Regions from separate parts of the Anaerocolumna sp. genome, predicted to be linked through region 3. Evidence: riboswitches for the same ligand, from Rfam matches in the RefSeq annotation. Region 3 holds a riboswitch; each other region holds the start of a gene.
The links. Region 3 has a riboswitch for cobalamin ahead of RT261_RS12780 (prenyltransferase/squalene oxidase repeat-containing protein). Riboswitches for the same ligand answer to the same signal wherever they lie in the genome.

Region 1 (4,222 bases), on a different contig from region 3:
CAACATCGGTGGCAGCACGATTGTGGAATCTAAGTAGAAAAGAAATCATAGATGAAATTAGTGCCAAGAATCCTCAAAGCCTATATGGGGCAGATGTAATTGCAAGAATTACTTTTGCCAATAGTAGGGAAGACAATGTAAGAAAACTGGCCTATCTGATTCGAGAGTGCTGTAATACCTTACTTTTACGCATGTCGGCAGAGAATAATATTGATGTGAAACAAATTGAGATTGCGGTTATCACTGCCAATACAACCATGTCCCATTTGTTTTTAGGCAAATCTGTTGAGAAATTGGCAAAGGTACCCTTTCAGGGAATATCTTACGAAGGTGTAATATTGAAAGCTTCAGAAGTAGATTTTGAAATGAATCCTTATGGAGAAATATATGTAATGCCTGGAATTGCAGGTCATGTAGGTTCTGATACATTGGGCTGTATTCTCTCCAGAGATTTGAACTATGCAAAGGGAAACCATCTCCTTGTAGATATTGGAACCAATGGAGAAATTGTTCTAGGAAAGGATGGGGAGCTTACGGTATGCTCAACGGCTGCAGGCCCTGCTTTTGAAGGAGCTTCTTTGCATCAGGGTATGCGGGCCATAGAAGGAGCAATATCGAAAGTAAATATCAGAAATAATTTGATTGAGATAGAAATAATTGGACTGGGAAAAGACTCAATCTTAACCTATAGAATGAATAGGAATGGGGAATCTGAAGATGAAATAAATGATATCCATCCCATTGGTATCTGCGGATCAGGAGTGATTGAAGCAGTTTCTGAATTCCTTAGTAATCATATAATGGATCAGACAGGCCGTTTATTAGGAGCGGAGGGTGAAACTAACTTTGTTACTTTATGGAAACATGGTGATAAAGAAGTTATTTTAACCCAGAAGGATATTAGAGAACTTCAACTGGCTAAGGCAGCAATTTATACTGGAATCATGCTGTTGTTAGAAGAAGCCAAACTAACGGTATCCCAACTGGATTCCATTATTCTGGCAGGTGCATTTGGCAGTAATATTGATGTAAAGAAAGCCGTTCATATAGGATTGCTGCCTTCCATAGAGCCGGATAAGATAAGTTATATTGGAAATGGAGCCTTAGAGGGTGCTTCTAAAGTGTTATTAGGGGAAATCTCAAAAGAAGAGGCAGAAAGTATAAGCAAAAAAGTAAAGCATCTGGAACTGGCATTATGTAAAGATTTTCAAGATGAGTTTTTAAAAGCTATGAATTTCTAATTTGTAAAGTTATGAATGCAAAAAGCATGTTTTGAATATATATTTTTCAAAACATGCTTTTTTATCTATTAAGTAAGATTACGATTCATCGATAAAGTACTTTATTACGAACTTTGGATTATATATTTAATCTTTTTCTATATATATTTCTTTAGTTATTACTTTATTTAAATTCTTATAAAGAGGTTTGAACAGGAACAAGGTTATAAAAAAGTTACTTATTCCATGTATAATATCGAAGGGAATTCCTGTAATCCAATAAGCAATGGCAGATTGAACACCCGTTAGGAAGCTTCCGTTAATCCACCCCATAAATAAATAGGGAATGGAGCAAAGAGCACCAAAGGTCAATCCAAAAGCACCTGAAATAACTGCCCAATGGAAGGCGGATTGATCTCTTTTAAAAATTCGAACAATAAAGTATAGGATAAACCAAATATAGAAATAATTTATTAACCATAATCCAAAACCGTATATAAAACATTCCAGTAAAACAAATATGGATATAATAAGTAATGTTTTTTTGTGCAACAGTAGAGAGAATAGTATTATCAGCAGAGAAACCAATTCTATATTAGGAAGAAAGGCAAGGACTTCTTTGACGGCAATTAAAAGAGCGCTTAACATACCAATTAAAACAATATCTTTTATACGCATCCTATACCTCCGTTTTCACTCTTAGCCTGAACGGCGAAGAATTATATCTTCCTTTCTCAGTTAGGTAACTTATTATTTAATATCCGACCATTAATGTTATTTGATAATGGTCACCATCTTTTATAGGCGTTGTATCAACACCTGTCATTAAAGATTCTCCGTTTAGTGAAAAATTCCACCATTCCTGTTTCGATTCGTCTGCTGTTATACCATTTACTGTAGTTACATATAAACCATTTTTCGTTTCAATTCCGGAAATCAGTTTTTTCTTTTCTAAGGCTTCTCTTAAGAATTCGGCATCTGTTGTAATTTTAAAGGACTCACTTGTACCATCTGTTAATATTACTTCTGCAACAATGTTTTTGGAACCTTCTACCGGTTTTGCCATAAATGTTTTATAGGCAAAGAACATAGCAGCAATTATTGCGACCAAAGCAATACAACTAACAACAATTTTCTTGACATTTCTTTTTTGTTCCAAGATTTATTCTCCTCCTTCTTTAATAATAGGAACCTTCTTGATTCGTAGGGAGGCATTTTAAAGCCATTCAGGTTTTGAGGGAGAATGAAAAAGGTTCCTTTGCCACAAAAGCAAAAGGAACCTAAAATAGTTTAGATTATTAACAATAACTTTATTACCAGAATATCCGGCTGACAGTCATTGTACCTCTTACCATTCCTCGTGGCATATTTGGTACCATATCAAGCAGGTATTCTGACTTATGATTCATCATTTTCTTCAAATCTTCCCAAGCATGTGCTCAGTGATCTATATTGCTTTTATGAAGCATACTGAAGAAAACTCCTCAATTACAGCGGCGAGACCGTACAGGATTTTAACCTGTTTCCCTATTATGTCACTATTTTATGTGGGTTTTATATAAATTAGTGACCACTTGATATATGAAACAGCCTTAAACAGCTGCTTATAAACGCTGTCAGTATATCATTACGCAAAAAAAAAGTCAATATAATTATTTAGTACCATAGATTCTGTCCCCGGCATCGCCAAGTCCAGGTAGAATATAACCACTTTCGTTTAATCTCTCATCTAAAGCACCTATAAATACATCAACATCAGGATGAGCCGATGTAAGACGTTTTACACCTTCTGGTGCTGCTATGAGACATAGGAAGTGAATTTTAGTGATTCCCCTTTTCTTTAACAAGGTAATAGCAGCATCTGCGGAACCCCCAGTTGCTAACATAGGGTCAACAACAAAGATCTCTCTCTCATTGGCATCAGTAGGTAACTTACAAAAATATTCAACTGGCTCTAATGTTTTTTCATCTCTATATAAACCAATGTGTCCAACCTTGGCATTGGGAATCAGGTTTAATATTCCATCTGCCATATGCAAACCGGCTCTTAAGATCGGAACGATACAAAGCTTTTTGCCTTCAATTTCATGAGCAATTGTTTTAACAAGAGGTGTATCAATCTCTATCTCAGCAAGAGGAAGTTCTCTTGTTGCTTCATAACATATAAGCATTGCAACTTCAGAAACCAAATCACGGAATTCTTTAGTTGAAGTTGTTTTGCGTCTCATGATTCCTATTTTGTGCTGAATCAATGGATGATTCATAATTATTACTTTAGACATAATCTTGCCTCCATTTGTTTTTTAGACTTTTTTGCTAGAAGTATTATAACAAAAATAAATGTCTAAGAAAAGTGTTAAATTATATTTATTGTATTTTTTGAAAAAGTAATGTAATATATTCGTGTATAAAATGTAAAATATGAAAAATAAAAAAAGCAGGCAGTATTTTAATAGGATAAGCAAAGAATGAAAAAAGTGAAATATGATAATATATGAGATAAAGGAATTTAAAAATGAAATGAATCTAAGCTATTAAAATAGAATTCCACTTAAAAATTCATAAAATAAGTATTTAAAAATTTTATTTGGTTAATAAAAGACTCTCTTTCCATACTTAGGCAGAGGAGAAGCCCGGTAGAGGGGGGAGGGTAACTACCAGGCTTATTTTATGAAAAAAATTATCTTATTAGCAATATAGTGTACAACTTATTTACTATGCTTTTATTATAATAGACATATATGATTATAGTGTGGATGATTTATGAACAATTTGTGAATTTTTAATCAATGTATTTTTACAATTTAAAACAAAAAATGAAAAAAATAGGACAGATTTGCTCCTTATAATTTACTTAAAAAGGTAGTATTCACATGAATTTCAGAGGTTGTTTTTTTGAAAGATACAAATACTAAAGTTAAGAACAAGATATTTTTTATGTAAAAGAAGGAAACCGATTAATTCCATGGGAACTATAAATAATAAGAACGATTTTATGCGTA
Region 2 (4,222 bases), on a different contig from region 3:
TGATGATATCCACTGGTTCCAAGGCCTATCGCCCGGTATTTATCACTGGTAATTTTCGCTTCCGCCACCGGTGACTGATTTAAAGTTATCACATTGTCCAGCATACGAATCTGAAGTGGTACGGTTTCTTCCAATTCATCTATATTAACACGGCCAAGATTAATGGAATTCAGGTTACAGGTTACCATGTCGCCGGACTTTACTCTTGTTACTACATGATTTTCATTTTGATCCGTTACAATGCTTTCTTCAATCAGGGTAGATTCACTTACATTTTGTGCAATTTCATGGCAAAGGTTTGAAGCATAGATCATTCCGGCATGTTTATTAGGGTTGGCCTGATTGACAGTATCTCTAAAGAAAATAAACGGAGTTCCGGTTTCTACTGCACTTTTCATAATCTTTTTCATAATATCAAGGGCAGTTACTGTAACACGTTCCAGATTTTGATTTTTTTCACAGGCAAGATAATGTTGCGTAAAGGTTTTGTTGTCTTCATCATCATAAAAATCTTCTAAGTAAAATCCCATTTCTTTATGTACTTGATACGGGTCAAATAATGACCAACTTCCTCTTGCTTCCAATCTCTCCATAAAAAGATTGGGAATACTTAAAGCTGGGAAAATATCATGAGCTTTTCTTCTATCATCTCCATTATTGGTCCTTAGTTCCATAAATTCATAAAGGTCACGATGCCATATATCCAGTGTAATAGAGGCCCCGCCCTTTCTTCTGCCAAGCTGATCCACCGCCACCGCAGTATCATTATATAAACGAATCCATGGGATGACTCCTCCGGAAGCATTTTTATACCCTCTGATTTCACTATTTAGCGCCCTGATCTTTCCTGTATAGATGCCTAACGCACCACCATGTTTGGATACACTTGCGAACTTACTGTTCACATCATAAATAGACCACAGGTTATCCCCCACAACGGATATAAAGCAGCTGCTTAATTGATGATAAGGAGTACCTGCACTGGCAAGGGTTGGTGTGGCTACCGTCATCTTTAGCAAACTAAGCAGATCATAAAACTTTTTAGCATATTCCATCTTTTTGCTGCCTTCTGGAATGGCAAGATGCATAGCAATAGCAAGAAACCGTTCCTGTGGCAATTCCAATACTTCTTTATTAAAACCTTTAATTAAGTATCTATCTGTCAACAGTTTCAGGCCTTCGTAATTAAAGAGCAAGTCTCTCTCCGGTTTTATATAAGCACCTAACTCCTTAATCTCCTCTTCCTTATATTCCGTTATTAAATATTCTCCGTAATATTTATCCTTCACCAACTTATGTACTAATTCGGAAAAATCTCCATAGCCAAAATAATCATATCCTCTATTAATTGCGGCCTCTTTATATAAATCAGACATTAATAATCTTGCTGCAACATATTGCCAGTTAATATTTGTAGTTTTTACCGTATTACCGTGGGCATCTTTTGTGGTTTGAATCATCTTTTCTATGGCAGTTTGAATAAGAACTTTCTGTATTTCCTTTGTACTCATACCATCCCGAAACTGAATGTTGGAGTCCATTTCAAGCTCAATTGGGTCACAGCCCTCTAGCCCCTCACATACATAAGCTACCATCTTTTTTGTTTTTTCTACGTAAAGAGGTTCATAACTACCATCCCTCTTCTTTATTTTTATATCCATAACGCCCTTCCTTTCTCTCAGCAATAAATCATTATTAGAATATCAATCCACCCAGACAGCCTATATGTCTAAAATTAAGCGAGAAAAAGCCTCATAGTCAGAATGCAACTATAAGGCTTGAATTATATCTATATTTATTATAAATACTAGGTACAAAATAAAACTCATTTTACATGAGCTTACCCTAATAAATATAGCATGTCCTGTCCTCACAGAATTGCTATTCTATAAAACTTAGGCAGGTATTCTGACTTATACTTCAACATACATTTTCGCCTTCCCAGATATTCCAGTGGCCGATTTTTGCAATCCAGAAAATGTACTCTGTAAATACAGCAATGGGATTGTGCAGGATTCTCACCTATCTTCCCTATTAATTCCATAACCCAGGGGATTTGCCCAAAGCTTATCCTACTGAATTGGAAACCTAAATTCTTGGTTATTATTAAAATATACTATTCATATTAGGTTATTATAATATATAAATATTATCATTGCAAGTAAAATGCTCCCTGTATTATAGTGGGAAATTGTCGCCTGATAAAGAGCTATTTACAGTGTGGCATACGCGCTAGATTCAGGCTCTAGCAGCTGCAAGACCCTACGGGTTCAAGGCTGCATTTTTGAATTAAAAGGGACATAAATAATACTTAATTATACTGTTAAGACTACTATACCAAGTTAATTTTTATACTTTTTAAGTAAATTTCATAACCTTATACTTGACATAACTGAAAAAAGTAGTACAATATTTACGTTACTATTATTTGCAGTCGTGGCGGAATTGGCATACGCGCTAGATTCAGGTTCTAGTGGTCGCAAGACCGTGAGGGTTCAAGTCCCTTCGACTGCATACATAATTTTTATTAAAAGAAGCCGATTACTGCAATCGACTTCTTTTATTTTATATGTTAAAATAATCCCCAAAAACATAAAATAAGAGGTGCAAGCTTATGAATATAATAAAAGTCACAGAAAACAAAAAAGAATATATCGACCTGCTATTACTTGCAGACGAACAGGAAAGCATGATAGACAAATACTTGGAACGTGGCGAGATGTTTGTTCTAGATGATAATGGAATAAAAGCCGAATGCGTAGTTACAAAAGAAGCAGACGGAATTTATGAGATAAAAAATATTGCAACCAGACCTGATTGCCAGCGAAAAGGATATGGAAAAGCCCTGATAGAATTTTTGTTTTCTTACTATACGGATTGTAGAACTATGCTTGTGGGAACAGGTGACAGCCCACTCACTCTGGACTTTTATCAAAGATGCGGCTTTATTGAGTCACATCGTATAGAAAATTTTTTCACTGATAACTATGACCATCCTATATATGAATGTGGAAAGCAACTTGTTGATATGGTTTATCTAAAAAGGGAGTCATAAAGTTCCTCCTATTTTTGTTGCAATGTCCCGAAGTCATGGTATAATTTAGCATATCAAGTCCTTTTTAGGACAAATAAGTGATAGGAGGACGGAGTAAAAATGAAAAGAGCAAAGGTTCTAATGCTTCTGTTAATATCTGCTTTACTTTTTAGTGCATGTAATGGTGGGAAGCAGTCAGCAAAAGAAATTCCTGATGATTTTGGATTTGTTTATACCCACAATTTCACAGAAGTTGATACGTTTAATTCTACAATAAAAAACAGATTTCAATTTGACGAAGGAGACCCAAATGCTATAACAGATTTCAATTTTTCTGACGAGCAGCTACAGAAGATTTATGAGGCCTTTATAAAATATGACCTCCATGATCTGCCTGAAGAGATCGATCCGGATAAAGGCTATATGGCCATACCTCCATCCTATTATGAATTTCAATATGTATCCGATGGTGAGACTAAAAGCATATCCTGCAGTACAGGTGCCCACATAGACCAAAAGGGAATATCAAAGGCTAACAATAAATTTGTAAAGTTCATGACGGAAGTTTGGGAGTATGTTCATGAATCTGATGCATATGAACGTCTTCCATCCGGTCCACAAGTGGAATAAAACAAATAAAAAATCCGTTGTTCTGTAAGGAGCAGCGGATTTTTTAGGTTTAACAAAGTTATTCTGTTTTATTCTTTTTGTAACACACCAAAACAAATTTGTATTGGTTTGTCGGAAACTTGATAGGAATATTTACACTTGCTGGTATTGCCTAAGTACTTTTCTGCATTCTCCGGTGTGTCAAAATTTTTGCTGTCATAAGATGGTACCACTGGTGTGATCCAAGTCATATCCGACTCCATCTCCAATAACACAAAGTCCCTGCCTAGCTGAGCGTCAGGATTTTCAGCAAGATAATCTTTGAGAACAACAGACAAGTTAAAATCTAATACAATTGTGGCATCCTGTAGGTTTTCCACACTATAAACGGGACTGATAATCCGGTATGCTTCACCAATTAAATAGCTGACTGGTTCCTTTGGTGGTTCAGCAGCTGTCAGTACATAGCTTTCCTCTACCGCAGCTTCTTCACGGACACCCTGATAAATATAGCCTTCAGCGCCATTTCCCTGGCTGGCAAGAGCCGCAGGTTTGCTGAAATCATGCCCTCCACCTTTT
Region 3 (4,222 bases):
CAGTACCCTTCCCTTCCTCGAATGCTATTTGAGGAATTATATCTTCATAGATCTGGGCACTACTTGCTTTTTTCTCATTCTGTGTTAGGGTGGTTGTCTTGATACCATCCGATTTATCACTTCTTTGGCTATCGATATTCTCTTTTTGGCTTGGCGCTTTATTTTTACCTGATTCTATATTTTTACTTGCTTCTGTTTGTTTACTTGATTCTGTCTTTTTCCCTGGTTCTGCCTTTTTACTTGATTCTGTCTTTTTAATATCTTCATTTTTATTATTGCTATTTTTTTTCTCTTCTGCTTTTGTTTTCTTATCTTCTGCTTTCTTATCTTCTGTTTTTTTCTCGTCTGCTTTCTTCTCTTCTGTTTTTTTCTCTTCTGTTACTTTTTCTTCTAATCTTTTCTCAGGGCGAAAGTCATACAAACTTCTCATCCCATTTTTTAAACGATAATAAGATACCAGACCATATAGTGTCTGTTCCGTCGCCATTCCATTTGAAATACCTGCTTGGGCATATGGATTATCCTTATCTGTTTGGTAAGAATGGGCAAATCCACCATCATCACATCGATATTTCAGAATACCATCAATTAATGTATTATTATACTTAATAAAACGACTATCTTTATACGGATCAATTCCAAGGGAACAAAGCGCTGTTAGGACTTGTACCGTACTTTCCACATTTACGGTACCCCAGCTTGTAAAATCTCCATCCTTTTCCTGTAATTGTGATAATATATTTAATGATTCTTCCACTATTTGAGAAATGGTCTTTTCTTCTTGATAAGCAAGATACTTTTTATTTGAGTTAACATAAGGTGCCAGGGCTTGAAGTGCCATGCCTGTTATATCCGGATCTGACTTTATTCCTGCTAAAGCAAAACCACCATCTTTAAGCTGACGTTTCGTAATTAAAGTAATGATGTCATCCCGTTGGTATCTTGCATTATCCGGTATAGGATAATCTAAGCTGTCCACACAAATCAGCGCCCATATAGCACCATTGATTCCTTGTCCGTCTATCCCCTTGCGGCCAGCAAAATTATAGCTTCCATCTGCAATTAAATTTATCCGATTTCCTTCCGTATCTAATCCAATATTCGTAGGATCTCCTCCCATAGCTAATACTGCCAAAGAAATACGATGCCATTCTGTTGCTTTTACAGCATGAAGTTTATTTGGCTGCTTATATCGCTCTGTGACAACTTCTGTAATTTGCTTTAGATAAGGTTCATAGGGTTCTTCCTTATACCCATACCTTCCTATTCCGATAGGGAACCAATCTCCGCTTGTTTGACCTGCACTTTCTAAGAAAATTGAATTTAGTAATGCATCATTTCCTTGTTTGGCCCATGTAATAATATCTTGAATGATTTCCTCTAACCTCTCATTCGTAACCGGAACGCTTTCTTTTTTTTGAGCGTAAACATTAACAGGATACAAAAGAAAACTAATCATAAGTAGGAAACAAATTAACCTGGTTATTACTTTTTTAATCAATGCTATCCTCCCTTTCTAATTTAAATACACAATTTTTATCATAAGCAATTTTACACTTTCCGTACTTTATAATTGACTAGTCTCCACTCAAGAGAATGAACGTTTATTCAGTGTTTTTACATGATTAGACATAAAATCCCCTCTCAAAATAAAAACGCCCGTAAGATAGAGTACCTTCCGGGCGGGATATACAAAATCAAATCGCATAGGATAACTATTTTGAAATTAACCCCATAAAAAAGCGATTTGTATTGCAAAAAAAATACTGCCAAGAAGGCAGTATTTGGACATTCTTTTAAAACCTTATAATTTTCTACATCAATTATAAGAATTAAAGTACTTTCCTTCCACACCGTCGGATTGTATAATCTATAGGCATGTCTCCTGGCTTAAAGCTTCAAACCTACTTTGTGGCCTTCCCAGACTTAACCAGTGGCTTATTCACATTTCGTAGCTTTTTACAGTAGAGTGAGCTGCTAAGTTTCTAAACTTATTCCATTTTAAGAGGCAGATGTTCTTATAACATACCTTCTCACCTATAGAACACTTATTTAATTGTAAACTGTTTCTACATAATTATTTAACTTCATAGTAAAATATACCATAAATTAATGTAAAATACTAATTTAATTTCTTTTTTGGTAAGCATGCAGTATTTCTCTGATAATATATCCATTATCAGTAATTAAATGGGAAGAAAACAGTACTCATTTTTTAACATAAATAAAAGCTTGGAAATGCCCATCTTCCAATGAGTCCCAAGCTTTTTGTCTAAAGCCTAAATTCACCTAGACCTTATTGCTTTTTTTCCATATTTTCATCTTCTCTGCTTCCGCAATTAATTGCTCCCTAAAGTCAGGATGTGCAACAGAAATAATTGCTTCGCATTTTTGCCATGTAGACAATCCTTTTAGATTCACCTTGCCATACTCCGTAACAAAATAGTGTATGGCCGGTCTGGTATCGGTCACAATAGAACCGGTATTTAATATAGGCAGAATACGTGATTTTACTTCTCCTGTTTTTGTTTTATAGGTAGAGGAACAACAGATAAAACTCTTGCCGCCTTTAGATAAATAGGCTCCTAATACAAAATCCAGTTGTCCTCCTGCACCGCTTATATGTTTAATTCCAGAGGATTCTGAATTTACCTGACCAAATAAATCCACATCTACGGCATTATTAATTGAGATAAAGTTATCAATAGCAGAAATTGTTCTAATATCATTTACATAGTCCACTGGTGCACTCATAAGTTCTGGGTTATTGTCAATGTAGTCATATAATTTTTTAGTTCCGGTACCAAATGAATAGGTTTGGCGATAGGTATCAATGGCTTTTTTAGAGCCATTGATTTTACCGGCCTTCGAGATATCAACAAAGGAATCAACATACATCTCCGTATGTACTCCCAGATCTTTTAAGTCGGAAGCAGCAATAAGTGTCCCAACCGCATCAGGCATACTGCCAATGCCTAACTGAAGACATGCTCCATTTGGAATTTCCTCCAAAATTAACTTTGCTACTTCTTCATCTATTGCATCAGGAACAGAAGGTGCCATTTCAGCAATTGGAGGATTGTCCCCTTCTACAATCATATCTACTTTTGAAATATGAATACCATTTTCGAATCCTCCAAGGCACTTGGGCATGTTCTCGTTTACTTCTACAATTATCTTTTTTGAAGTCTCACAGACTGCCATCATATGTGACGCATTTGGTCCAAAGTTAAAGTACCCGTGCTTATCCATAGGGGCTGCCTGGAACATGGCTACATCATCAGGATGGGCAGATTCCCTATAATATCTTGGCAGTTCGGAATACCTCATAGGATTGTAATATCCAAATCCCTGACTGATTGCTTTCCGCTCGATCCCGGATGTATGCCAGGAATTCCATGTAAAATGTTCGGCTACATTTTCCACCTTAAATACTTCCGGTGCCCATAATAATACTCCGCCTCTTAACTTTACATCTGACAGTTCTTCACTGCGGGCTGCCAAAGCCTTATCTAATGCCACCGGAGTACCTGTTGCCCACCCATAATCGACCCAGTCACCGGATTTAATTACTTTTACCGCTTCCCCAGCTGAAACTAATTTCTGTTCATATTCTTCATTAAATCTCATTTTGATCCTCCCAATTTATAGTTCTGCTCTTTCCATAAGTTTGTGATACTTTGTTTATTTTCCGGACATTTCAAGTTTCAATTTTTCAGTAAGTACTGGGAGAATTTTTATTGCATCCCCCACTATTCCAAAATCAGCAACATCAAATATAGGTGCTGATTCATCTTTATTTATTGCAATGATTAGGTCGGATTCCTCCATTCCTGCCAGATGCTGAATTGCTCCGGATATACCACATGCAATATACAAATTGGGCCTTACTGTCTTTCCTGTCTGACCAACCTGTATATCTTTTTCTACCCAGTTAGCATCAACACATGCTCTGGAAGCGCTGACTTCTCCCCCTAGAACCTCAGCTAAATCATTTAAGAGTTTAAAATTCTCAGGACCTCCCATTCCCCGTCCCCCTGAAACCAGAATTTTAGCATCCTGTATATCTATTTTGTTACTTTGCCTTTTGATTACATCCAGTATTTCCACATATCGGTGGTTTGGTATAAATCCCGGATTATATTTTTCAATAGCAACTTCTGCATAAAAGTTTGGTGTAGCTTTCTGCATTACCCCTGGACGAACGGTAGCCATCTGGGGA

Region 1: another riboswitch for cobalamin. It lies ahead of RT261_RS01515 (DUF4430 domain-containing protein); the one in region 3 lies ahead of RT261_RS12780 (prenyltransferase/squalene oxidase repeat-containing protein).
Region 2: another riboswitch for cobalamin. It lies ahead of RT261_RS09390 (ribonucleoside-diphosphate reductase subunit alpha); the one in region 3 lies ahead of RT261_RS12780 (prenyltransferase/squalene oxidase repeat-containing protein).

The regions. Positions count from the first base shown of each region.
Region 1 covers NZ_DAMAUC010000001.1:371,516-375,737, forward strand. The annotation lists gene RT261_RS01505 (ASKHA domain-containing protein) at 1-1,241, shown strand, start outside; gene RT261_RS01510 (hypothetical protein) at 1,368-1,898, opposite strand; gene RT261_RS01515 (DUF4430 domain-containing protein) at 1,975-2,379, opposite strand; cobalamin riboswitch at 2,587-2,813, opposite strand; gene upp (uracil phosphoribosyltransferase) at 2,873-3,502, opposite strand.
Region 2 covers NZ_DAMAUC010000009.1:141,765-145,986, forward strand. The annotation lists gene RT261_RS09390 (ribonucleoside-diphosphate reductase subunit alpha) at 1-1,661, opposite strand, end outside; cobalamin riboswitch at 1,882-2,107, opposite strand; tRNA gene RT261_RS09395 (tRNA-Leu) at 2,431-2,514, shown strand; gene RT261_RS09400 (GNAT family N-acetyltransferase) at 2,615-3,055, shown strand; gene RT261_RS09405 (hypothetical protein) at 3,155-3,664, shown strand; gene RT261_RS09410 (hypothetical protein) at 3,733-4,222, opposite strand, start outside.
Region 3 covers NZ_DAMAUC010000014.1:84,082-88,303, forward strand. The annotation lists gene RT261_RS12780 (prenyltransferase/squalene oxidase repeat-containing protein) at 1-1,501, opposite strand, end outside; cobalamin riboswitch at 1,859-2,056, opposite strand; gene RT261_RS12785 (butyryl-CoA:acetate CoA-transferase) at 2,290-3,630, opposite strand; gene RT261_RS12790 (electron transfer flavoprotein subunit alpha/FixB family protein) at 3,685-4,222, opposite strand, start outside.